DNA from 3 places in the Limnohabitans sp. INBF003 genome. Region 1 is predicted to be linked to each of the others. Evidence: predicted binding sites of a transcription regulator. Region 1 holds the regulator's gene; each other region holds the start of a gene.
The links. The regulator sigma-54, encoded in region 1, starts transcription at its own class of promoters, with help from an activator protein. The targets are predictions, from matches to a motif close to TGGCANGNAANCTGCTTT.
Positions count from the first base shown of each region.

Region 1 (7,606 bases):
GAAGTTGTCACGCCCGCGCCCGGCCACACCCGCTGCGGCGATCCGCTCGCCATAAGGTGGGTTGAGCAGCATGATGCCGGGTGTTTCGCAAGGCGGCATGCGTTGCAACGCGTCGCCACCCCGGAACTCGATCACGCCCGACACCCCTGCGCGCTCGGCATTGCGCTCGGCAAAGTCAACCATGCGGAAGGCCACGTCGCTGCCAAAGATGGGCGCGGTGGGTTCGTGCTCCAGATCGCGGGCTTCTTCGATCAGGCCTTGCCACACGTGGTTCTGGAAGGGCAATAGCTTTTCAAAACCAAAGCGCCGCTGCAAACCGGGGGCAATGCCGCAGGCGATTTGAGCCGCTTCGATCGGGATGGTGCCGCTGCCGCAGCAGGGGTCATACAAAGGCACGGTGGCGTCCCAGCCACTGGCCGCGATCATGGCGGCGGCCAGGGTTTCCTTCAAAGGCGCGTCGCCCTTGTCGGTGCGCCAGCCGCGCTTGAACAGCGGCTCACCCGAGGTGTCGATGTAGAGCGTGAGGGTTTCGGGCGTGACGTGGGCATAAATGCGCACATCGGGCCAGGTGGTGTCCACGCTGGGGCGCTCGCCGCGTTTGGCGCGAAAACGGTCGGCCACCGCGTCTTTTATTTTGAGGGCCGCAAAGTTCAGGCTGGTCAGCGGGCTGTGTTGCGCCGTGATGTCGATTTTGAAGGTTTGTTTGGGTGTGAACCAGATTTCCCAGGCCACTTCGCTGGCGGCGTTGTACAGGTCGTTTTCGTTGCGGTAGTCGGTCACCGACAGCTGCACCAGCACGCGCTGGGTCAGGCGGCTGTGCAGGTTGATGCGCATGGCGTCGCGCCAGGAGGCGCGGGCCATCACGCCGCCGCGTCCGGTCATCAGGTCATGGCCGGTCAGCCCCGTGATGGCGTGGACCTCGTCGGCCAAAAAGCCCTCGACGCCAGCGGCGCAAGGCATGAACAGGTTCAATGAATTCACTCGAATACTCTCAAAGGGTTTTGCGCAGGTTCGCAGGCGCGATCTTCAGGGCTTCGCGGTATTTGGCCACCGTGCGCCGGGCGCAGTCGATGCCTTGCTCTTTCAGCATTTCGGAAATCTGGTTGTCAGACAGGGGTTTGGCCGGTTTTTCGGCCGCCACAAACTGCTTGATCAGCGCGCGCACGGCGGTGCTCGATGCCGCGCTGCCGCTGTCGGTGCCCAGGCCCGAGCCAAAGAAATACTTCAGCTCAAACGTGCCTTGCGGCGTGGACATGTATTTGGCCGTGGTCACACGGCTGATGGTGGACTCGTGCATGCCCAACTCGTCAGCGATTTCGCGCAGCACCAGCGGGCGCATGGCCAGCTCGCCGTGCGTCAAAAAGTTCTTTTGCCGCTCGACGATGGCGGTGGACACACGCAGGATCGTGTCAAAGCGCTGCTGGATGTTCTTGATGAACCAGCGGGCTTCTTGCAGGCGTTGTTGCAAGCCCGCGTGTGACGAGCCTTTGCTGCCACGCAGCGCGTTGGCATAGATGTCGTGCACGCGCAGCTTGGGCATCACGTCGGGGTTGAGCTGGATGCGGAATTTGGGCGTGGCCGTCTTGCTGGTGTTCACCACCAGCACGTCGGGAATGACGATGTTTTGTTCGGCCTGCGCAAACGGGCGGCCGGGTTTGGGCTCCAGCCGGGCAATGAACGGGATGGCGGCTTTGACCATGGCTTCGCTCAGGCCGCAGGCCACGGCCAGGCGCTTGAAGTCGCGTTTGGCCAGCATTTCCAGCGGCTGGGCACACACGGCCAGTGCGGCCTGGGTGACTTCGTCGTCGGGTGCGTCTTTGAGCAAGGCCTTGATCTGGATGCGCATGCACTCGGCCAAGTCGCGGGCACCCACGCCCACCGGTTCGAGCGATTGCAGCAAACCCAGCGCCACGGTGAAGCGGTGCACCAGTTCGTCCAGTTGTTCGTAGTCCTCGCTGCCTGCCAGACTGGCGGCCAGCTCGGGCAGGGTGTCGGTCAGGTAGCCATCGTCGTTGAGCGACTCGATCAGAAAGCGCAGGGCCGCGCGGTCAATCTCGGACAGGCGCAGCGACAAGGCCTGGCGGTGCAAAAAGTCGGTGAGCGAGCCGCTGCTGCGGGCCAGGTCGATGGCGTCGGCGGTTTCTTCGCCGTTGTTCTGGCGTGGTCCGGCGTCGCCGCCCCATTCGCTGTCGTCGGGGCGCATGTCCACGCTGCCGTCGCCGTCCCAGCTTTCGGCCACATCGGTCACGGCTTCGTCACGGGTTTCGCTGGCGCTGTCATCGCTGCTGCTGGCCGTGCTGGCTGTTTCACTGACGCGGTCGCCCAGACTCACTCGGGTGTCGGTCTGGTCCAGGCCAAAAGCCTCCATGGGGGCTTCTTCTTCGCTGCGCTCCAAAAACGGGTTGTCGTCCAGCATCTGGTCGACCTCTTGTGACAACTCCAGCGTGGACAGTTGCAGCAGGCGGATCGATTGTTGCAACTGGGGCGTCAGCGCCAGGTGCTGGGACATGCGAAGCGACAGACCGGGTTTCATGGCTGTGCTTTCAGGTAGTGTGCGGACGGTATGCGGTTCATCACATTCGGAAGTGTTCGCCCAGGTACACCCGGCGCACCTCGGTGTTGGACACGATCTCTTCGGGGGTGCCAGCCGCCAGCACGCGGCCTTCGCTGATGATGTAGGCGTGGTCGCAAATGCCCAAGGTCTCGCGCACGTTGTGGTCGGTGATGAGCACACCAATGCCACGTTGCTTGAGGAAGGCAATGATGCGCTGGATTTCGATGACGGCGATCGGGTCGATGCCGGCAAAGGGTTCGTCCAGCAAGATGAAGCGCGGGTCGGTGGCCAAGGCGCGTGCAATCTCGACCCGGCGTCGTTCGCCGCCAGACAAGGCCACGGCGGGCGAGTCGCGCAGATGGTCCACCCGCAGGTCGGCCAGCAGTTCACTCAGGCGTTTTTCAATGTCGGCCTGCGGCAGTGCCTGGCCTTGTGCATCGGTTTGCAGCTCCAGAATGGCACGCACGTTGTCGGCCACGCTCAACTTGCGAAAGATGGAGGCTTCTTGCGGCAGATAAGACAAACCCATGCGTGAGCGCTTGTGGATGGGCATGCGCGTCACGTCTTCGCCGTCGATCAGTATCTGGCCGCCATCACCGCGGACCAAGCCCACGATCATGTAAAACGAGGTGGTTTTGCCAGCGCCGTTGGGGCCCAGCAGACCGACCACTTCGCCCTTGCCTACCTGCACGGAGACATCGTGCACCACCTTGCGGCTGCCATAGGCCTTTTTCAGGTGGTGTGCTTCCAGTCGACTGGTCACCAGTGGCTCGCTCATGGTTTTTGACTTTCGCCTGCACTCGGGCTGGTCCGCAGTGCGGGGGCTGCCGAAGTCGGTGCCGTTGTGGGGGGCGACGGCGTGACCGTTTTCCGGGGGGTCAGCACAGCGCGCACACGTTGGTCGCGCGGGTCTGTGGCTTTGGCACCTTTGGGGGGGGCATCAACGGTCATCACTTCGGTGGTGTTGTTGAAGACGATTTTTTCGCCATTGATTTGGTCGGCCAATTCCGTGCCGCGCAAAATCCGGACCTCTGCCCGCTGGATCAGTGTCACCACATCGGCCTGGCTGTCGTAAATGGCCATTTCGCCTTCGCCTTCGGTGAACTCGTCGACCCCTTCGCGTTTCTGGCGAAAGAACACCCGTTCTTTGGGCGCCGCCCAGACGTGAGCCACTTGTTGGCCTTGTTTGTCTTGTTGCACTTCCATGCGCGCACCGCGCAGCACCATGGTGCCCTTGAAAGCGACCACGTTGCCGATGAAATGGGTGAGCAGCTTGTTTTCGTCGTGGCGCATCGCATCCGCCTCAATGAGCATGGGCTTGTCTCGGTCGGCTTTTTCGGCCCAGGCAGGCGTGCAAAACAAGCTCAGCGCTGCGGCGAGGAGGCTGATGGTTCGGAGAATTGTCATTGGGGGCATGAATCTTGCTGATGACGAATTTTGATTGTAGAGGCAAGAGCGAGCAGATCGCTCTTGCTGCGTGTGCCAAGGCATAAAAAAAGCCCGCTCAGGTGACTCACCCGCGGGCTTGGGTTGGGCCTGCTGGCGCAGGCTCAGTTTTTCTTCTTGGCTGCTTTGGCGGTGCTTTGGGCAGGGCGCGACTGGGCGATCAGGGCTTCTGCCACTTTCAGCGCTTGCTCCATGCTGCCAGCCAGTGTGCCGTCCACGTAATAGCGGCCGGCCACCCCCAAGGAGGGCACGCCTTCGACTTTGAAGTCGTTTTGCAATTGGACCGCACGCTTGAGTTTGCTGGCCAGGCCAAACGATTTGTAGATCTCGTTGAACTTGACTTTGTCCAAGGGCTGCTTGTCTGCCCAGGCCAGCACGCTGGCATCGGTGTTGAGTGGCAGCTTTTCAATATGGACCGCAGCAAACACCTTGGCATGCAGGGTGTCGAGCAAATTCATGGCTTCGAGCGTGAAAAACAGGCGCTGCTGCGGCGCAAAGTCGTCGCGGAAAGACACTGGGATGCGGCGCACCACCACATCCTTGGGCGCATTTTTGACCCATTGGGCAAAGGTGGGCTCAAACGCATTGCAGTGGGGGCAGCTGTACCAAAAGAACTCGATGACTTCGACTTTGCCTGTGCCCGCTTCGGTGGCCACAGGACGGTCCAGCGTCAAGAAGTCTTTGCCGGACTTGAACACAACAGCTTGGGCCCAGGCGGCAGAGGTGCTGAGCCACGCGGAGGCAGTCACCAAGGCGGTAGAGAAGAAACGGCGTTTCATGGGGTGCTCCAGATCATGAAGGGTGGGTTCAGCGCTGAACACGCACCAAGGTGTTTTCAATGCCGCTGCCCTCCAGGCGGGTGCGAATCTTTTCAGCGGCGGCTTTGTCTGCAAAGGGGCCCAAGCGTACACGGAAGATGGTGCGGCCGGCTTGATCTCGCTCAGAGACCTTGGCATCCAGGCCCATCATGGCCAGCTTGGCTTTTTGGGCATCGGCGTCGTTGCTGGTCCGGTAAGCGCCGACCTGGATGACGTAGTCAAACGGATCGGCACTGGCGCTGGGGGCGGCAGGGGTTGAGAGCCCCGACTTGGATTTGGCCAAATCAGCCAAAGGGTCGGCAGTGACCGCTGGACGCGGCTCGGTCTTGCTGACTTCGGGTGTGCTTTTGACAGGTGCCGTGGGCGCGGGTTTGTCGGCGACGGCATTCGGTGCGGGTGTGGCGGTGGTGCTTGCGGGCACCTCTGCGGGTGGTTTGGGCTGGAACACACCGTTCGGATTCCAATCCTTGTTTTTCTGGCTTTCCTGCACGTCCTGGTCGTTGGTGCGTGGCTGGTTTTTGTTGGAAAAAGGTGTGGGCACCTTGGTCACATAAACGGCCACAGCCAAAGCCACACCCAGACCGAGCACCAGCCCGATGATGAAGCCCAGAAAAGTACCGCCGCGTTGGGGGTGGAGTTGCATGCTGTTGAGTCCGTTCACATTTTTTGGGGTGCTGACACGCCCAGTACTTGCAGGCCATTTTTGAGCACCTGTGCGGTGGCCGCGACCAGGGCCAGGCGGGCGGTCTTGACCGCTTCGTCGTCCACCAGGATGCGCTCGGCGTCGTAATAGCTGTGGTACAGCGAGGCCAGGTCGCGCAGGTAAAAGGTCACGTCGTGCGGCGCAAAGTCGGTGGCCGCAGACGTCAGCATCTCGGGGTACTTGGCCAAAGCCAGCATGAGCGCATGGGCTTGCGGGCTTTGCAGTGGCGACAAATCGGCCTTGGCCAAGGTGGCCACATCGCCACCGTCTTTTTCTTTCCAAGCGGCCAGCACCGAGCAGATGCGGGCGTGGGCGTACTGCACGTAATAGACCGGGTTGTCGTTGTTTTGCGCCAGCGCCAGGTCGATGTCGAAGATGTATTCGGTGTCGGGCTTGCGCGACAGCAAGAAGAAGCGCACCGCGTCCTTGCTGGTCCACTCGATCAGGTCGCGCAGCGTGACATAGCTGCCGGCACGCTTGGAGATCTTGACCTCTTCGCCGCCCCGCATCACGCGCACCATGGTGTGCAGAACGTAGTCGGGGTAGCCCTCGGGAATGCCCACGCCTGCAGCCTGCAGGCCTGCGCGCACCCGGGCAATCGTGCCGTGGTGGTCGGTGCCCTGGATGTTCACCACACGGCCAAAACCGCGCTCCCATTTGGTGATGTGGTAGGCCACATCGGGCACAAAGTAGGTGTAGGTCCCGTCGCCCTTGCGCATGACGCGGTCCTTGTCGTCACCGTAGTCGGTGGACTTGAGCCACAGCGCACCGTCGTGCTCATAGGTCTTACCCGCTTCGCGCAGTTTTTGCACGGCGGCGTCGACCTTGCCGCTGGTGTAGAGGCTCGACTCCAGGTAATAGTTGTCAAACTGGACATCAAAGGCCTTCAAGTCCAGGTCTTGCTCGTGGCGCAGGTAGGCCACGGCAAACAGGCGCATGCCGTCCAGATCGTTCAAGTCACCGCTGCCTGTGAATTCGCGGTCATCGGACTTGACGGTCTTTTTAGCCATGAAGTCGTTGGCGATGTCCTGGATGTAGTCACCGTTGTAAGCCGGTGCATTTTCGCCACTGGGCCACTCGGCATCGCCCGGCTTGAAGCCCTTGGCGCGCAGCTGGGTGGAGTTGGCCAAAGTGCCAATCTGCACGCCCGCATCGTTGTAATAAAACTCGCGGTAGACCTGCTGCCCCTGTGTGGCCAGCAGGTTGCAGATCGCGTCGCCCAAGGCGGCTTGGCGGCCATGGCCCACATGCAGGGGGCCGGTGGGGTTGGCCGAGACGAACTCGACCAGCACTTTGTCGGTTTTGGCGCTTTGGCTGCCAAAGTCGGCACCGGCTTGCAGCACCTCGTGGACCACCGCCTGCTTGGCCGCGTCCTTGAGACGGATGTTGATGAAGCCTGGCCCGGCGATCTCGATCGCGTCCACCCAGCGTTCAAATGCGGGCGTCAACAACAAGGCCGTGCGCAGGGTTTCGGACAGCTGCCTGGGGTTTTGCTTGAGGGCCTTGGCCAGTTGCATGGCGGCCGTGCAAGCCAGGTCACCGTGGGAGGCCACTTTGGGGGATTCAAATGCCGCGCGCGCACCGGCGCCGGGTTGGAGTTTTTCAAGCTCTGCGGCCAGGGCCGTGAGCAAATGTTGTTTGGCAGAAAGCATAGGGAGCGATTTTACGGGGATGGGGTGGCTTGCCGCCGGGGTGCCTGCAGCAGGGGGCGTTTTTCTGTGCGGCCATTACAGTTGCTCACAAGGGGTGTCGACCTGCGGCGGTTTTTGCGCGTTAATGAAGGGTCTGCACATCCGTGCAGCATTGATCATCTTTTTGGGAGTTCATTCATGCGTCATTCCATCTCTGTTGCTGCTTTGGGTTTTGCCTTGGTTTCTGGCATGGCTTTCGCTGCGGGTCCCGCTGCCAATGCGGCTTCTGCTGCTGCACCCGCTGCTGCCGCGTCGGCCCCCGCCGCAGAAAAAACCCCTCAGCAAAGCAAAATGGCCACCTGCAACAAGTCGGCCGAAGGCAAAAAGGGCGATGAGCGCAAAGCCTTCATGAAAGATTGTCTGAGTGCCAATAAACAAGAAAAACAGCAAAGCA
Region 1 is NZ_AP029222.1:186,477-194,082, forward strand. Features, by position in the region: gene ACZ5VE_RS00895 (THUMP domain-containing class I SAM-dependent RNA methyltransferase) at 1-981, opposite strand, end outside; gene ACZ5VE_RS00900 (RNA polymerase factor sigma-54) at 992-2,533, opposite strand; gene lptB (LPS export ABC transporter ATP-binding protein) at 2,574-3,332, opposite strand; gene lptA (lipopolysaccharide transport periplasmic protein LptA) at 3,329-3,961, opposite strand; gene ACZ5VE_RS00915 (thiol:disulfide interchange protein DsbA/DsbL) at 4,105-4,779, opposite strand; gene ACZ5VE_RS00920 (SPOR domain-containing protein) at 4,808-5,461, opposite strand; gene argS (arginine--tRNA ligase) at 5,476-7,173, opposite strand; gene ACZ5VE_RS00930 (PsiF family protein) at 7,351-7,606, shown strand, end outside.

Region 2 (7,606 bases), 430 kb from region 1:
TGCATCATGCGTTCGATGTTGAAGGGGCCGGGCGTGCAGGTGGTGGCAAAGGTGCCGGTGGCCGGGCCGGTGCCGCCGCCCAGCATGGTGGTCACGCCGCTGGCGAGCGCTTCGTCAATCTGCTGCGGCGCGATGAAGTGGATGTGGCTGTCGATGCCGCCTGCGGTGACGATCAGGCCTTCGCAACTGATGATCTCGGTGCCGGGGCCAATCACAATGTCCACGCCCGGTTGGGTGTCGGGGTTGCCCGCCTTGCCAATGGCTGCGATGCGGTTGCCTTTGAGGCCGATGTCGGCCTTGACAATGCCCCAGTGGTCGATGATGAGGGCGTTGGTCAGCACGCAGTCCATCGCACCTTCTTTGTTGGTGCGCTGTGATTGCGACATGCCATCACGGATGGTTTTGCCGCCGCCGAACTTGACCTCTTCGCCGTAGCCCCCGGCTTGCAGCGTGAAGTCTTTTTCAACTTCGATCACCAAGGCCGTGTCGGCCAGGCGAACCCGGTCGCCCACGGTGGGGCCGAACATTTCGGCATAAGCGCGTTTGTCGATGTGGGCCATGTCAAGTGGCTTTCTGTGCGTTGTCGTTCAGGAGGATGTCGGGTGCACCGTCAAGTGGCCCGTTGGTCAGGCCCCGAAAACCGAACACCACGCGGTCACCGGCGTAGTCCACCAGTTCTACCGTGCGTTGCTGGCCGGGCTCAAAACGCACGGCGGTGCCCGAGGCGATGTTCAGCCGCATGCCTTGTGCCGCAGCGCGGTCAAAGCGCAGGCCTGCGTTGGTCTCGGCAAAGTGGTAGTGCGAGCCCACCTGAATGGGGCGGTCACTGGCGTTTTGCACCACCAGCGTGCAGGTGCGACGGCCCACGTTCAGGGCGTGTTGGCCGGGGTCAATCAAAAGTTCTCCGGGGGTCATACGCGACTCACTTTTTTCCCAAATAAACAGCCAGGGCCACCAAGCCGGTTGCGACCACAAAGCCGAGCACGTCGGTGCTGTGCCAGTGGGAACCTCCCAGGCCGTGCCCGTCGTGTGCCCAAGCGGCAGAGCCCAGATTCAAGAGGGCGAAAGAAAGTGTCAAAGCCAAATTTTTCATGGGTGTCCTTTTGAATGTTCAAACGATGGGTTGGTGCACGGTCACCAATTTGGTGCCGTCCGGGAAAGTGGCCTCCACCTGGATGTCGGGGATCATTTCGGCGATGCCGTCCATCACGTCGGCACGCGTCAAAACGGTGCGGCCTTCGCTCATGAGTTGGGCCACGGTCTTCCCGTCCCGTGCGCCTTCCATGACGGCGGCGCTGATCAGCGCAATGGCTTCCGGGTAGTTGAGTTGGAGTCCGCGCGCTTTGCGGCGCTCGGCCAAAAGGCCTGCTGTGAAGATCAGCAGCTTGTCTTTTTCTCGAGGGGTTAATTCCATTTTGGTGCGTTCTGAAAGAGTGGGTGCATTGAATGCATCCCATCAAGCAAAGAGCGTGCCCTTTATAGGGGCTTGGAAAATTTCTAGGGCAATGCCATGGCCATGAAGTGGGTGCAAGGGTTCTGCTTTGGGTTGGCACGCCGCTTGCAAGAGAGGTTCCAGCGTTGCAAGCGCTCCGCCCTTTTGTTGAACAAACCTACTTCCCTGATTGGAGTGATCTCATGATGAACCGCCGTGGCAACCTCAAAGCCCTCGCCACCGCCGCAGCCTTGGTGGCGGGCAGTTTGACTTTTTCTGTTCAGGTACTGGCCGCTGACACCATCAAGGTGGGCGTGCTGCACAGCCTGTCGGGCACCATGGCCATTTCCGAGACCGTGTTGAAAGACACCGTGCTCATGGCCATTGACGAGATCAATGCCAAAGGTGGCGTGCTCGGTAAAAAGCTGGAGCCCGTGATCGTGGACCCCGCTTCCAACTGGCCTTTGTTTGCTGAGAAAACCAAGCAGCTGCTCGGTCAAGACAAAGTTTCGGTGATCTTTGGTTGCTGGACTTCGGTGTCCCGCAAATCGGTGTTGCCCGTCGTGGAAGAAATGAACGGCCTGCTGTTCTACCCCGTGCAATACGAAGGTGAAGAGCTGTCCAAAAACGTGTTCTACACAGGCGCAGCGCCCAACCAGCAAGCCATTCCCGCAGTGGATTACCTGATGAGCAAAGAAGGCGGCGCGGCCAAGCGCTGGGTTTTGCTGGGCACCGACTATGTGTACCCCCGCACCACCAACAAAATTTTGCGCGCTTACCTGAAAAGCAAAGGCGTGAAAGATTCCGACATCGATGAGAAGTACACCCCGTTTGGTCACAGTGATTACCAAACCATCGTGGCTGATGTGAAGAAGTTTTCTGCCGGTGGCAAGACCGCTGTGGTCTCCACCATCAACGGCGACTCCAACGTGCCTTTTTACAAAGAACTGGGCAACGCGGGCCTGAAAGCCAAAGACGTGCCCGTGGTGGCCTTCTCGGTGGGTGAAGAGGAATTGCGCGGCGTGGATACCAAGCCCTTGGTCGGTCACTTGGCTGCATGGAACTACTTCATGAGCATCAAGAACCCGGCCAACGACGAGTTCACCAAGAAGTGGGCGGCTTATGCCAAAGCCAAGGGCATCGCCGGTCACAAAGACAAGCCTTTGACCAACGACCCGATGGAAGCGACCTACATCGGCATCAACATGTGGAAGCAAGCCGTTGAAAAAGCCAAGTCGACTGACACCGACAAAGTCATTGCTGCCATGGCCGGTCAAACCTTCAAAGCACCAAGTGGCATCACCAGCAAGATGGACGAGAAAAACCACCACCTGCACAAGTCGGTGTTCATCGGCGAGATCAAGGCCGATGGCCAGTTCAACGTGGTGTGGAAGACACCGGGTCCGGTCAAAGCCAAGCCATGGAGCCCTTACATCCCCGGCAACGACGTCAAGCCTGACGAACCTGCCAAGAAGTGATCGGTTAAGAAGTGATCGTTTGAAAGCGTGAACCCTGTCGGAGTAGAAGCTCCGGCCTACAGGTCAATTTGTACTTTGTAGGTCGGTGGCTTCAGCCCCGACATGACTGTTTGCCGGAGCTGAGGCATCAGTCCGCAGCGTTGTCAGACCCAGAGATGAGCAAAATGAAAAAATGGATGGTGAAAGGTGCGTTGATCGTCAGCGCCGTGTGGGGCCTGACGGCTGCGCACGCCTTGACGGTTCAGGAGGCCCGTGGCATTGCGGTCGGAGAGAGCGATGCCCGCGTGGAAGCACTGGCCAAAGCGGTGGCCCAGGGCGATGAAAAAACGGCAGCCTACCTGCAGGCGCTGTCGGACGATGTCGTCAAGATCAGCAAAGACCAGGTGATCATGGTCCGTGATGGCCAGGGCACAGACCCGGTCACGGGCCAGTCGGTGCCCGTGCCTGCTGATGCCGAAGATGTGATGCTGAACAACCGCCTGCGTGGCGAACTCGACACCGCCTTGGCGGCGCTCAAGTTGTTCAGCCCTGATGTGAAGGTGCGTCGCCTGGCGGCCTTGTCATTGCTCAAAGAACCCGATGCCAGCCGCAAGCCCTTGCTGGACAAGGCCTTGGCTGCCGAAACAGATGCCACCGTGCAAAGCCTGGTGCGTCAGGCCCGCGCTGCAGCGCTGCTGGCCAGCGATGCACCCAACGACCGCTTGCTGGCCGCCCGCGAGCTGGCCGACAGTAAACAGCCCGAGACCTTGTTGTTGCTGAACCAGCGCCTGGCTGATGAGCAAGAGCCTTCGGTCAAGAAACAAATCCAGACATCCTTGGCCACAGTGCAGGACAACTTGCGCTGGGGCGAGCGCTTGGGCGCTTTGTTCACGGGGGCCAGTCTCGGCTCCATCTTGCTGCTGGTAGCGTTGGGTTTAGCCATCACTTATGGCTTGATGGGCGTGATCAACATGGCCCACGGCGAGTTGATGATGATCGGTGCCTATGCCACTTACATGGTGCAAGCCCTGTTCCGTGATCACCTGCCCGGCGCATTTGACGCTTATCTGTTGGTGGCCATTCCGGTGGCGTTCATCGCTTCGGCCCTGGTGGGCGCGGTGATGGAGCGCACTGTGCTCAAGCATTTGTATGGCCGTCCCCTTGAAACCTTGTTGGCCACTTGGGGCATCAGCCTGGTGCTCATGCAAGGCGTGCGCAGCTTGTTTGGTGCGCAAAACGTGGGTGTTGAAAACCCCTCATGGATGAGCGGTTCGCTGCAATTGCTGCCCAACCTGCAATTGCCTTGGAACCGTGTGATCATCATTGTGTTTGCCGCCGCTGTGCTGATCGGCATGTCCTTGTTGATTGCCAAGACGCGGCTGGGCCTGTTTGTGCGTGGTGTCACGCAAAACCGCCCCATGGCTTCGTGCACGGGCGTCAACACCGCCCGCATCGACACCTATGCCTTTGCGCTGGGCTCGGGCATTGCAGGTCTGGCCGGTTGCGCCCTGAGCCAGGTGGGCAACGTCGGCCCCGATCTGGGCCAAAGCTACATCGTGGACGCGTTCATGGTGGTGGTGCTCGGCGGTGTGGGCCAATTGGCGGGCACCGTGTATGCCGCGCTGGGCCTGGGCTTGGTCAACAAGTTACTCGAAGGCTGGACCGGCGCTGTGCTGGCCAAGATCTGCGTGCTGGTGTTCATCATCGTCTTCATCCAGAAGCGCCCGCAAGGCATTTTTGCGATGAAAGGCCGCAGCGCTGAAGCGTGAACAGGGGCATGAACATGACTTCATTTAAATTACCGACTCCTGCGCCCTTGTTGGGGCGTAAAGCCTGGATGGCTTTCTTGCTGGCGCTGATCGCTGTAGGCTTTTTGGCCCCGGTGCTCAATTTGTGGGTGCCTGCGGGCAGCCCCTTGCATTTGAGCGACTTCGCGGTGTCGCTGATCGGCAAGATCATGTGCTACGCCATTTGTGCGCTGGCCATGGACCTGATCTGGGGCTACACCGGCATCCTGTCGCTGGGCCATGGGCTGTTCTTCGCTTTAGGTGGCTATGTGATGGGCATGTACCTCATGCGCCAGATCGGCCAGGACGGCAACTACAAAAGCAATCTGCCCGACTTCATGGTCTTTCTGGACTGGAAAGAGCTGCCTTGGCACTGGCTGCTGTCGGACAGTTTCATCGCCACCGTGTTGCTGGTGGTGTTGGTGCCGGGCTTCATCGCCTTTGTGTTCGGTTACTTTGCTTTCCGTTCGCGCATCAAAGGGGTGTATTTCTCCATCATCACCCAGGCCATGACCTATGCAGCCATGCTGCTGTTCTTCCGCAACGAAACCGGCTTTGGTGGCAACAACGGCTTCACCGACTTCAAGCGGATCTTGGACCTGCCGATTGCCACCCCCAACATGCGCATGGTGCTGTTTGTCATCACCGGTTTGACACTGCTGGGCTTTTACTTGTTCTCGCGCTGGCTGGTGGGCAGCAAATACGGCCGCGTGCTGCTGGCCATTCGCGATGCAGAAACGCGGGTCATGTTTTCGGGCTATTCGCCACTGCCTTACAAGTTGAGCATCTGGGTGATCTCGGCCGTGATGTGCGGCATTGCTGGGGCTTTGTACGTGCCACAAGTGGGCATCATCAATCCGGGCGAGATGAGCGCAGCCAACTCGATCGAGATCGCGGTGTGGGCAGCCGTCGGTGGCCGTGGCACCTTGATCGGCCCGATCGTCGGGGCCTTTTTGGTCAACGGCGCTAAAAGTTGGCTGACGGTCACAGCGCCTGAATTCTGGTTGTACTTTTTGGGTGCGCTGTTCATCGCGGTCACCTTGTATTTGCCGCAAGGCGTGGTGGGCCTGGTTGCCAAGATCAAGGCCCAGCTTCTGACGAAAAAAGGCGGTGCCGCATGACGCCCGATCTCTTGCAAAAAGGGGCCCAGCGTGTGGCCGAACACGCCAAGCTGCTGAGCCAATCGACCGAGTCCGGTGGCCGCAGCGCAGGCTATGGCCGCGTGGTGCAAGACGCCAAAGAGGTCGATGTGACCCATGGCCGCATTCTGTACCTGGAAGACGTGAGCGTGAGCTTTGACGGCTTCAAGGCCATCAACAAGCTGTCGCTCGACATCGCGCCGGGCGAGCTGCGTTGCATCATCGGCCCCAACGGTGCGGGCAAGACCACCATGATGGACATCATCACCGGCAAGACCCGCCCTGACGAAGGCAGCGTGTTCTTTGGCAGCATCATCGATTTGCTGCGCCACAACGAACCCGAGATCGCGCAGCTGGGCATTGGCCGCAAGTTCCAAAAGCCCACGGTGTTTGAACACCTCACGGTGTTTGAAAACCTCGAACTCGCGCTCAAAACCAACAAGGGCGTCAAAGCCTCGATGTTCTTCAAGCTCGATTCAGGGCAGTCAGACCGCCTGGCCGAAGTGCTGCACACCATCCATTTGGCGGACAGCGTCAGCACCCTGGCCGGTGTGCTCAGCCACGGTCAAAAGCAATGGCTGGAGATCGGCATGCTGCTCATGCAAGACCCCAAGCTCTTGCTGCTGGACGAACCCGTCGCGGGCATGACCGACTTTGAAACCGAACGCACCGCCGAGCTGTTTTTGACGCTCAAGGGCAAGCACTCGTTGATGGTGGTGGAGCACGACATGGGCTTCATCCGCACCATCTCGGACATCGTCACCGTGCTGTGCGACGGCTCGGTGCTGGCCCAGGGCACGCTCGATCAGGTGCAGGCCGACGAGCGGGTGATTGAAGTTTATTTGGGGCGCTGATCTTGTGTGCCATGGTGGGAGGTCGCCCCTGCGGCCGAATCCCTGCATAGCCACAGCACATATTCGCGAGCAGGGGCTCGCTCCCACAAGGGATTCAATTGTTCAGGAATTGCAGTCATGCTTGAAGTCAACAACATTCACCAGTACTACGGCGGCTCCCACATCCTGCGCGATGTGAGTCTGAGCGCAGATCTTGGCCAAGTCACCGTGCTGCTGGGCCGCAACGGCGTGGGCAAGACCACGCTGCTCAAATCGCTCATGGGCTTGGTGCCCATCAAAAGCGGCAGCATCAGTCTGGCCGGGCAGAACATCAGTCTGGCCAAACCTTACGAGCGGGCCGCCGCAGGCATTGGCTATGTGCCGCAAGGCCGCGAAATCTTTGCCCGCCTCACGGTGGAAGACAACTTGCTGATGGGCCTGGCCACACAGCCTGGCGGCACATCCATTCCACCCGAGTTGTTTGAACTGTTCCCTGTTCTGAGACAAATGCTGCACCGCCGAGGTGGCGATTTGTCAGGCGGCCAGCAACAGCAGTTGGCGATTGCTCGCGCCTTGGCCGCCAAGCCGCGACTGCTGATCCTGGACGAACCCACCGAAGGCATCCAGCCCAGCATCATCAAGGACATTGGCCGCGTGATCCGCCAGCTGGCCGATGTGGGCCTGCAAGGCCAGCGCATGGCGGTGCTGTTGTGCGAGCAGTACTACGACTTTGCCGAAGAACTGGCGGACCAGTATCTGGTGATGGAGCGCGGCGAAGTCATCGCTCGAGGGCCGGGCAGCGAGATGAAAGAAAAGAGCATTCGGCAACTGGTCGCGATCTGAGCGATATCAGAGATTCCACAGCCGTGGCACCGCCCCCGGCAAGCTCCACATCTCATGCCGCCATGCGGCCCACACTTGCCGCAGCAGCTGCATGGCTGGCTCAGTCACTGGCGAG
Region 2 is NZ_AP029222.1:616,141-623,746, forward strand. Features, by position in the region: gene ureC (urease subunit alpha) at 1-560, opposite strand, end outside; gene ACZ5VE_RS02960 (urease subunit beta) at 562-915, opposite strand; gene ACZ5VE_RS02965 (hypothetical protein) at 923-1,093, opposite strand; gene ureA (urease subunit gamma) at 1,112-1,414, opposite strand; gene urtA (urea ABC transporter substrate-binding protein) at 1,639-2,910, shown strand; gene urtB (urea ABC transporter permease subunit UrtB) at 3,075-4,658, shown strand; gene urtC (urea ABC transporter permease subunit UrtC) at 4,673-5,797, shown strand; gene urtD (urea ABC transporter ATP-binding protein UrtD) at 5,794-6,669, shown strand; gene urtE (urea ABC transporter ATP-binding subunit UrtE) at 6,787-7,491, shown strand; gene ACZ5VE_RS03000 (urease accessory protein UreD) at 7,498-7,606, opposite strand, start outside.
Region 2: the regulator sigma-54 is predicted to act here: its motif matches at 1,548-1,565, upstream of urtA (urea ABC transporter substrate-binding protein).

Region 3 (7,606 bases), 740 kb from region 1:
GCGCTTTCTTAAATTCAGGGCAACGGAATCAAGATCTTGAAATCCGTACGGCCAGGCTCGCTGTCACACTCGATCATGCCGTGGTGCTGTTGCACAAAGGTTTGCGCCAATGTGAGCCCCAGGCCCGAACCGCCTTCGCGTCCCGATATGAGCGGGAAAAAAATGCGGTCCTTGATCGAGTCTGGAACACCAGGCCCGTTGTCAATCACATGCAATTCCAATGCCAGGCGATAACGCTGCTTGCCAAAGGTGACTTGTCGCAAGATGCGGCTCTTGAGCGTGATCTGGCCATCGCCTTGCGCGATGCGTTCTTGCAGTGCTTGCGCTGCGTTGTGCGCGATGTTGAGCACGGCCTGAATGAGTTGTTCGCGGTCACCCCGAAACTCGGGGATTGAGATGTCGTAGTCGCGCACCACTTTGAGGCCGCGAGGAAACTCGGCCAGGATCAGGGTGCGCACACGCTCACACACCTCATGGATGTTCACATCGCCCACCACATGCGGCCTGCGGTGCGGTGCCAGCAAGCGGTCCACCAGGGTTTGCAGGCGGTCGGCTTCGTGGATGATGACCTGCGTGTATTCGGTCAGCTCCTTGCTGTCCAGCTCCATCTCCAGCAACTGTGCCGAGCCCCGAATGCCGCCCAGCGGGTTCTTGATCTCGTGGGCCAGGTTGCGGATCAGCTCTTTGTTGGCCTGGGCTTGCTCCAGCAGGCGCTCTTCTCGCTCTTGCCTTGTTTGTTGCTCGACAGGCAACAACTCGACGATGACCTCGCCATCCTGATCCGAGGGTGCCACGATCACGTGCACCGGCAAGGGGTCTTCGTGGTGCACACGGCGCATTTGGGCTTCGTAGCGCAGCGCGGCAAACTCGTTCGACTGAGCGCCCACCAAAGCGGTGATCAGCGGCTGCGGGTCCAGAAAATAATCGGGCAGGTGGGTGTCAAACAGCGTGCGTCTGGACATGCCCAAAGCGTCTTCCAGCGCCGCATTGACAAAGCGCACGCGCCCCTGCCCCTGCAACACCGCCACCGGTGTGGCCAACAAATCGAATGCCTGAAATCGGGAGACTGGCGCGGTCATGGTGTCACGTCTTTGCAAAAAAAAGGACGGCCGAAGCCGTCCTTTGTTTGTATTGCACGGGGATGTGCAATATGGCGCATACCGCTTACAGCGAGTAGTACATGTCGTATTCAACAGGCGACACTTCCACGCGGCTGCGGTTGACTTCTTGCATCTTCAATTCGATGTAAGCGTCGATCCACGAGTCGGTGAACACGCCACCCTTGGTCAGGAAGGCACGGTCTGCATCGAGTGCTTCCAGAGCTTGGTCCAGGCTGGAGCAAACGGTGGGCACCAACTTGTCTTCTTCTGGAGGCAAGTGGTACAGGTCTTTGGTCGCTGCTTCGCCGGGATGGATCTTGTTCTCGATACCGTCCAAGCCAGCCATCAACAAGGCCGCGAAGCCGAGGTAAGGGTTGCACAATGGATCGGGGAAGCGAGCTTCCACACGGCGGCCTTTTTCGCTGGCGACGTTGGGAATGCGGATCGAAGCCGAGCGGTTCTTGGCCGAGTAAGCCAACTTCACAGGGGCTTCGTAGTGAGGCACCAAGCGCTTGTAGCTGTTGGTGCCGGGGTTGGTGATCGCGTTCAGAGCACGGGCGTGCTTGATGATGCCGCCGATGTAGTACAAGGCGAGATCAGACAAACCAGCGTAGCCGTTGCCTGCAAACAGGTTCTTGCCGTCTTTCCAGATGGACTGGTGAACGTGCATGCCGGAACCGTTGTCGCCAGCGTAGGGCTTGGGCATGAAGGTGGCGGTTTTGCCGTAAGCGTTGGCCACGTTGTGGATCACGTACTTTTGCAGCAATGTCCAGTCAGCACGCTCCACCAGGGTGGAGAACTTGGTGCCGATTTCGCACTGACCTGCGCCAGCCACTTCGTGGTGGTGCACTTCGACCGGGATGCCCACGGATTCGAGGATCAAAGACATTTCGCTGCGCATGTCGTGCGTGCTGTCCACGGGGGGCACTGGGAAGTAGCCACCCTTAACGCGGTTACGGTGACCGCTGTTGCCGTTTTCCATCTTGGTGCCGCTGTTCCATGGGGCTTCGGCTTCGTCGATGGCGTAGAAGGTGTTGTTCGGCTCGGTGCTCCAACGCACGTCGTCAAACAAGAAGAATTCGGGTTCGGGACCGAAGTAGGCGGTATCGCCCATGCCCGATTGCTTGAGGTATGTCTCGGCGCGCTTGGCAATGGAACGTGGGTCACGCTCGTAGGCCTTGCCATCTGTGGGCTCGATCACGTCGCAGATCAGGACCAAAGTGACTTCTTCGAAGAAAGGGTCAATGATCGCGCTGTTGGGATCGGGGATCAACAACATGTCCGAAGCTTCAATGCCTTTCCAGCCAGCAATCGAAGAGCCGTCAAACGCTTGACCTTCTTCGAACTTGTTTTCGTCGAACTGCGACACGGGCGCAGTGATGTGCTGCCACTTGCCACGGGTATCGGTGAAACGGAAGTCAACGAACTTGACTTCGTTCTCTTTCACCATCTTCATCACGTCTGCGACGGTCTTGGCCATCAAATTCTCCTGAATGGAAAGGGGTTAAAAAGCTTACGCACGGGTCTTGCAGTTTCTGTGCCAACTTGACTTAAAAACTTGCACCTGAGCATCCCAAGATTGTGCCCTGAGGAGGCTCGATTGGCCGCCTGAGACGCAGAAAAAAGAACAGGCCACGCCTTGTAGGCAAGCTCCACAGCCTTGGACACAGGATTTTCAGGGCCTCCCAACAAATGCCTCAACGACTCGCACGGCACCCATGCACTTTAATTGTGCAATTTTGCACCATTTTGGTGAATTTTAAATCAACGCACCAATTCGGGGCCATATTCCAGCTTGAAGGCCATCAGGCCTTGGCGCAAATCCCGGTAGGCCAATTCGGCGCGGGCAGGCTCCCCTTTGACCCCCAGCTCAATGTGACGCCCCCATTGCGGGTGGTCCACGCTGGGCAGACTGAACACCTTGACACCCGGGTGCCCCGCTTCAATGGCCTCCATCAAAGGCGTCAGCGTGGCCTCCATCGAGCCGAGCACGATGACCGATTTTTCCAGCCAGGCGTTTTGCTGAAAGTGACTCGCGTAATGCGCATCCAACTCGGCCTCAATCATGGGCCAGGCCATGACCGGAAAGCCCGGCACAAAGTGCACCCTGCCCCCACCTGCGCCCTGGCAGCGGAAACCTGGAATCTTGTTGTACGGGTTGCGGATGATGTCGGCCCCTTCGGGGAACACGCCCATGTTGAGGCGGTGCACGTTGTCATCGCGCTCGGGCTCGTAAGGCACACCCTGTTCTTTGGCCGTGTACTGCATGCGCTCTTGAATGAGCCGCTTGGCCTCGGGGTGCAGCGCCAGCGGCACACCCAGCGCCCGTGCAGCGCACTGGCGGGTGTGGTCATCGGGCGTGGCCCCAATGCCGCCGCAACTGAACACCACATCAGCCGACTCAAAGGCGCGCTTCAAGGTGGCGGTGATGCGCTCGGGCGAATCGCCCACATACTCGGCCCAAGTCAGTGTCAGACCGCGTGCCGACAGCAGCTCGATGGCTTTGGGCATGTGCTTGTCCTGGCGTTTGCCGGACATGATTTCGTCACCAATGATGATCAGGCCAAAAGTGGGGGTCATGGTCAAACAACTTTCTGCAAAGGATCTCAGCTCGCGCGCCGTGGTTCGACATCGGTCACGTCAGCGGACGGGTCATTGGGGTCCATCCCCAGCTTGGCTGCGGCATGGGGAGACGCAGGCGCAGCAGGCAAGACATCGTCCACCATGGCGTTCAACGGCTCGGCGCGCAAAGCCTGCAAAGCCGCCAACGCAAAGTGGGCAAACCACAACGATGAAAAGGCAAACACCAGGGTGTAGATCCAGATGGCCACCGGCACCAGGATCACAAAGGCGGCCGCAAACAAGGCCCCCGATGCCCACACCAGACTGGGCGCTGCACCCATGAGGCCTGTGACCACGCCCATGCCCAACAAGCTCATGCGGTGGCGGGCCATGAGGGTGTGCCGTTCGTCGGCGCTGGCGAACTCGGCCAATACATCAAAGGCCATGACCCGGTAAGTCAGCCAGCCCCAGATGAGCGCAGGCAACACCATGGCCAAAGGCGGCACCAGCCACATGGGCAGCGTCAACAACAAAGCGCCCAGCGCCAGCAGCAAAGACAAAAAGGTCCACCACAAACTGAACAGCAAACTGCCACCGTGCTTGCGCTGCAGACCCGCAAACCGCCGATCGGCCACCAAGCGGGTGAGCGAAGGCGTCATCAAAAAAGACACGGCCAACAAACAGGCCACCACGACCAGCGGCGTGACCGAAAAAATCACCATCAAGGGCGCCACCACGGTCTTGAGGTTGGGCAAGCCAATGCCCTCCAGCCAGCGCCACACCACCGAGAGCCAACTCGACACATCCAGCCAGGCGCGCACACCCGTCACAGCCATGTCCCAGTACAAATACCCCAGCAACCAGGACAAGGCCACGATCAGCACCAGCGGCAAACACGACAAGCCGATCACCCGGGGATACAGGCAATACATGGCGGCACGCCAAAAGGAATCGATCAACAGTTTCATGGCCGAAAGCTTAACAGTTGCGCACGAAACAGCGGGATTGCGGCGCTGTCAGGCCTTACCCGCCAGACGCAACAAGCCGCGCCACTGCTGAGTCCAAAAGCCCTGGCCGTAATCACGCCCCTGCTCCACCTGATCGCGCACGCCAGTCGGGTCGAACTTGCGCTGGAAGTCGGCCGTGCCAAACAGCATGTCCCACCAAGGCAGCAGCACGCCGAAGTTGCAGCCGCCCAAGACCTTGCGACCTTGAACCTCAAATTCATGCCCGATGCCAATGCTGTGGTGCCTGCGGTGAAAGCGTGGGCTGATCCACAGGCGCTCGCCGATGTGGCCAAACCAGATGCGCACATTGGCATGCTGAAAGTTTTCGCTGAGCTGGCTGATCGCCACCAGCGCCACAAACTGCCCAGGGCCCACGCCAATGAGCACGGCCACGGCGGACAAAATCAGGCTGGTCACCACATCGTCCAGCAGGTGGTTGCGGTTGTCGGTCCACATGCTCATCTGCTGCTGTGCGTGGTGCAGCGAATGCAAAGCCCACCAGGTGTTGGACTGGTGCTGTGCACGGTGAACCCAGTAGTGCACAAAGTCAAACACCACCAGATAAAGCACAAAACTCGGCAGCGCCAGGTCGGTCACGCCGGGCCACAGGCCGTCAAGGTGCAGCGTGGGCCAGCCCATGCTGCGCAGCACGCCCCAGCCTTGCTCAAAGGCGTAATCGAGCGTGAAAAACATGCCCAGCTTGAACAACCCCAAGCGGTGAATCAAGGTGTAAAGCACATCCACCCGCACCGCCTTGGCGTCGTGCTGCGTCTCGGCAGGCCACAGGCGTTGCAGTGGCCCGATGACCGCGAGCATGACGGCGATCTGCAGCAAGCCCACCACCACCCAGCCCGTGCCTTCGTAGGCTTTTTCCAGCAGATGGCCCTGCCCTGCGGCAAAGGCGATGGGCTGCACCACCGCTTCGTAAAGCGTTTGCTGAAGCCACGAAAAACCGTCAAGCAAAAAGTCCATGCGCTTATTGTCGCGAATCAGGCAAAGCCACAAGCGGCAAGGGGTGCTGGCGAATCCAGTCGCGGTAGGCGGGGTGCTCGCGCAGCGTCGCAAAGCACAGGCCTTTGGCTTTGAGCCCTTCGATCAGGGGTTCCAGCACCGCAGGGGCCCACGGGTCTTGGCGTGACCAAATGCCCAAGTGCGCCATCAGGATGTCACCCGAGCGGATGTTTTTCAGGGCTTTTTGCAGCAGTTGCGCATTGGGATAAACATCACTGGGCAACTCGTCACCCAGAAAACCCGCATCGGCCCAGCCTACATGGGCAAAGCCGCACTGCTTGGCGGCCGCCAGCAAACGCGCCGATGTTTTGCCCCCCGGCGCACGGAACAAGGGCAATGGGGTCTGGCCTGTCACGTCCTGCAGCCTTCGGGCGGCTTGGCGCAAGTTGTCACAATAGTTTTGCGCGGTCCAGAGCAGGTTTTTGCCTTCTTGCGCACCGGCGCTGGGGCGGATGCGGAACTTTTGCCCACCCGCATCGTTCACATCGGCACGCCAGTACGCGTGGTCCCAGGTGTGCGAGGCAAAGGCATGGCCTTCAGCGGCGCGGGCTTTCCACCACGGGGCCCAGTGCTGGCCCAAAGTGCCGTCGCCTAGTTGGGTTTTTTCTTGGGCGGCAAAGAATGTCACGCGCACCTGCTGACGCTGCAACACCTCGGCAATCAACGGGGCTACACCCATGTGCCCGGTGTCAAAAGTGAGGTAAACCGGTTGCTTGCAGGCTGGCGGCACTGCTTGCGCTGGCGCGGCCAAGGCCACCGCCCAGATGGCCAAGGCCCAAGTTTTCAGGATGTCAGTTGCGGCCCGCATGGTCGAGCGTCCACACGCCGTGCGGCGACTTGCCCACGCTCACCTGACGCACCACCTTGCGGCTGGCCATGTCGATCACGGTGAGTTTTTTGGCCCAACGCGAAGCCAGCAGCAAAGTTTTGCCATCTTTGCTCACGTCCATGCAATCGGGCCCCGAAGGACCGGGGAACTCGGCCACCACCTGCATGCTGCTGTAGTCGATCTGGCTGACGGTGTTGGCCACACGGTTGCTCACCAAAACATGCTTGCGGTCCCCCAGTGCGCGAAAAGCATGGGCGCCCTTGCCTGTGGGAATGGTTTTGACCAAGCGCGGTGTTCCGCTGCTCACGTCATACACCTCAACGCCTTCGCCCCCGGTCAAGCCCACCAGCAGGGTTTTGTCATCGGGCGTGCCAAACACGTCGGCGGGCATGGGGCCTGTCGGCACACGGCTTTTCAGGGTTTGCGTGGCCAAGTCGATGGTGACCAGCTCATTGCTGTCCTGCATGCTGGCCCACACGGTGGTGCTTTTGCTGTCGATCCACAAGTGACTGGGCGTTTTGCCGGTGGCAATGCGCTTGACCAGCGTGGGGTTGTGGCCATCCCAACGGTAAATGTCCACATGGTTGAGGCGGTTAGCCACCGTGACAAACCACTTCATGTCGGGTGAAAAACGCAGTTGGTAGGGGTCGAGAATGCCCGTGACCGTGTGCTGAACTTCGGCGGTGCGCGGGTCGATGAAGGTGAGCGAATCGCTGAGCGCATTGGCCACGATGACCGATTTCTCATCGGGCGTCATGTACAGGTGGTGCGGCTCTTTGCCGGTGGGGATGCGCTTTTTCTCGGTCCAAGTGGCTGGATCGATCACGCTGACCGTGCCGTCCAGCGAATTGAGTACAAAAACAGGCGCAGGAGCCGGTGTCTGGGCCGAAACACCGTAGAGCTGAAGCCCCAAAACAACCACAGCAAAAAATCGAACAACAGGAAGCAAGGAAATCACAAAAACGCTTTCAAAATCACGTTCAAGTGTAATCGGACCACCCACAGGAACCCAGATGCAAATCAAGCCGCCGTCAAAAATAAGCCTTCAAGGCGTCACCTTGGAGGCCTTGCAGATCCCTGCCGTCAGCGCCAGCCTC
Region 3 is NZ_AP029222.1:922,328-929,933, reverse strand. Features, by position in the region: gene glnL (nitrogen regulation protein NR(II)) at 15-1,079, opposite strand; gene glnA (type I glutamate--ammonia ligase) at 1,165-2,580, opposite strand; gene ACZ5VE_RS04455 (competence/damage-inducible protein A) at 2,865-3,680, opposite strand; gene ACZ5VE_RS04450 (EI24 domain-containing protein) at 3,707-4,630, opposite strand; gene ACZ5VE_RS04445 (sterol desaturase family protein) at 4,679-5,641, opposite strand; gene ACZ5VE_RS04440 (polysaccharide deacetylase family protein) at 5,646-6,488, opposite strand; gene ACZ5VE_RS04435 (YVTN family beta-propeller repeat protein) at 6,472-7,431, opposite strand; gene ACZ5VE_RS04430 (alpha/beta fold hydrolase) at 7,523-7,606, shown strand, end outside.
Region 3: the regulator sigma-54 is predicted to act here: its motif matches at 2,626-2,643, upstream of glnA (type I glutamate--ammonia ligase).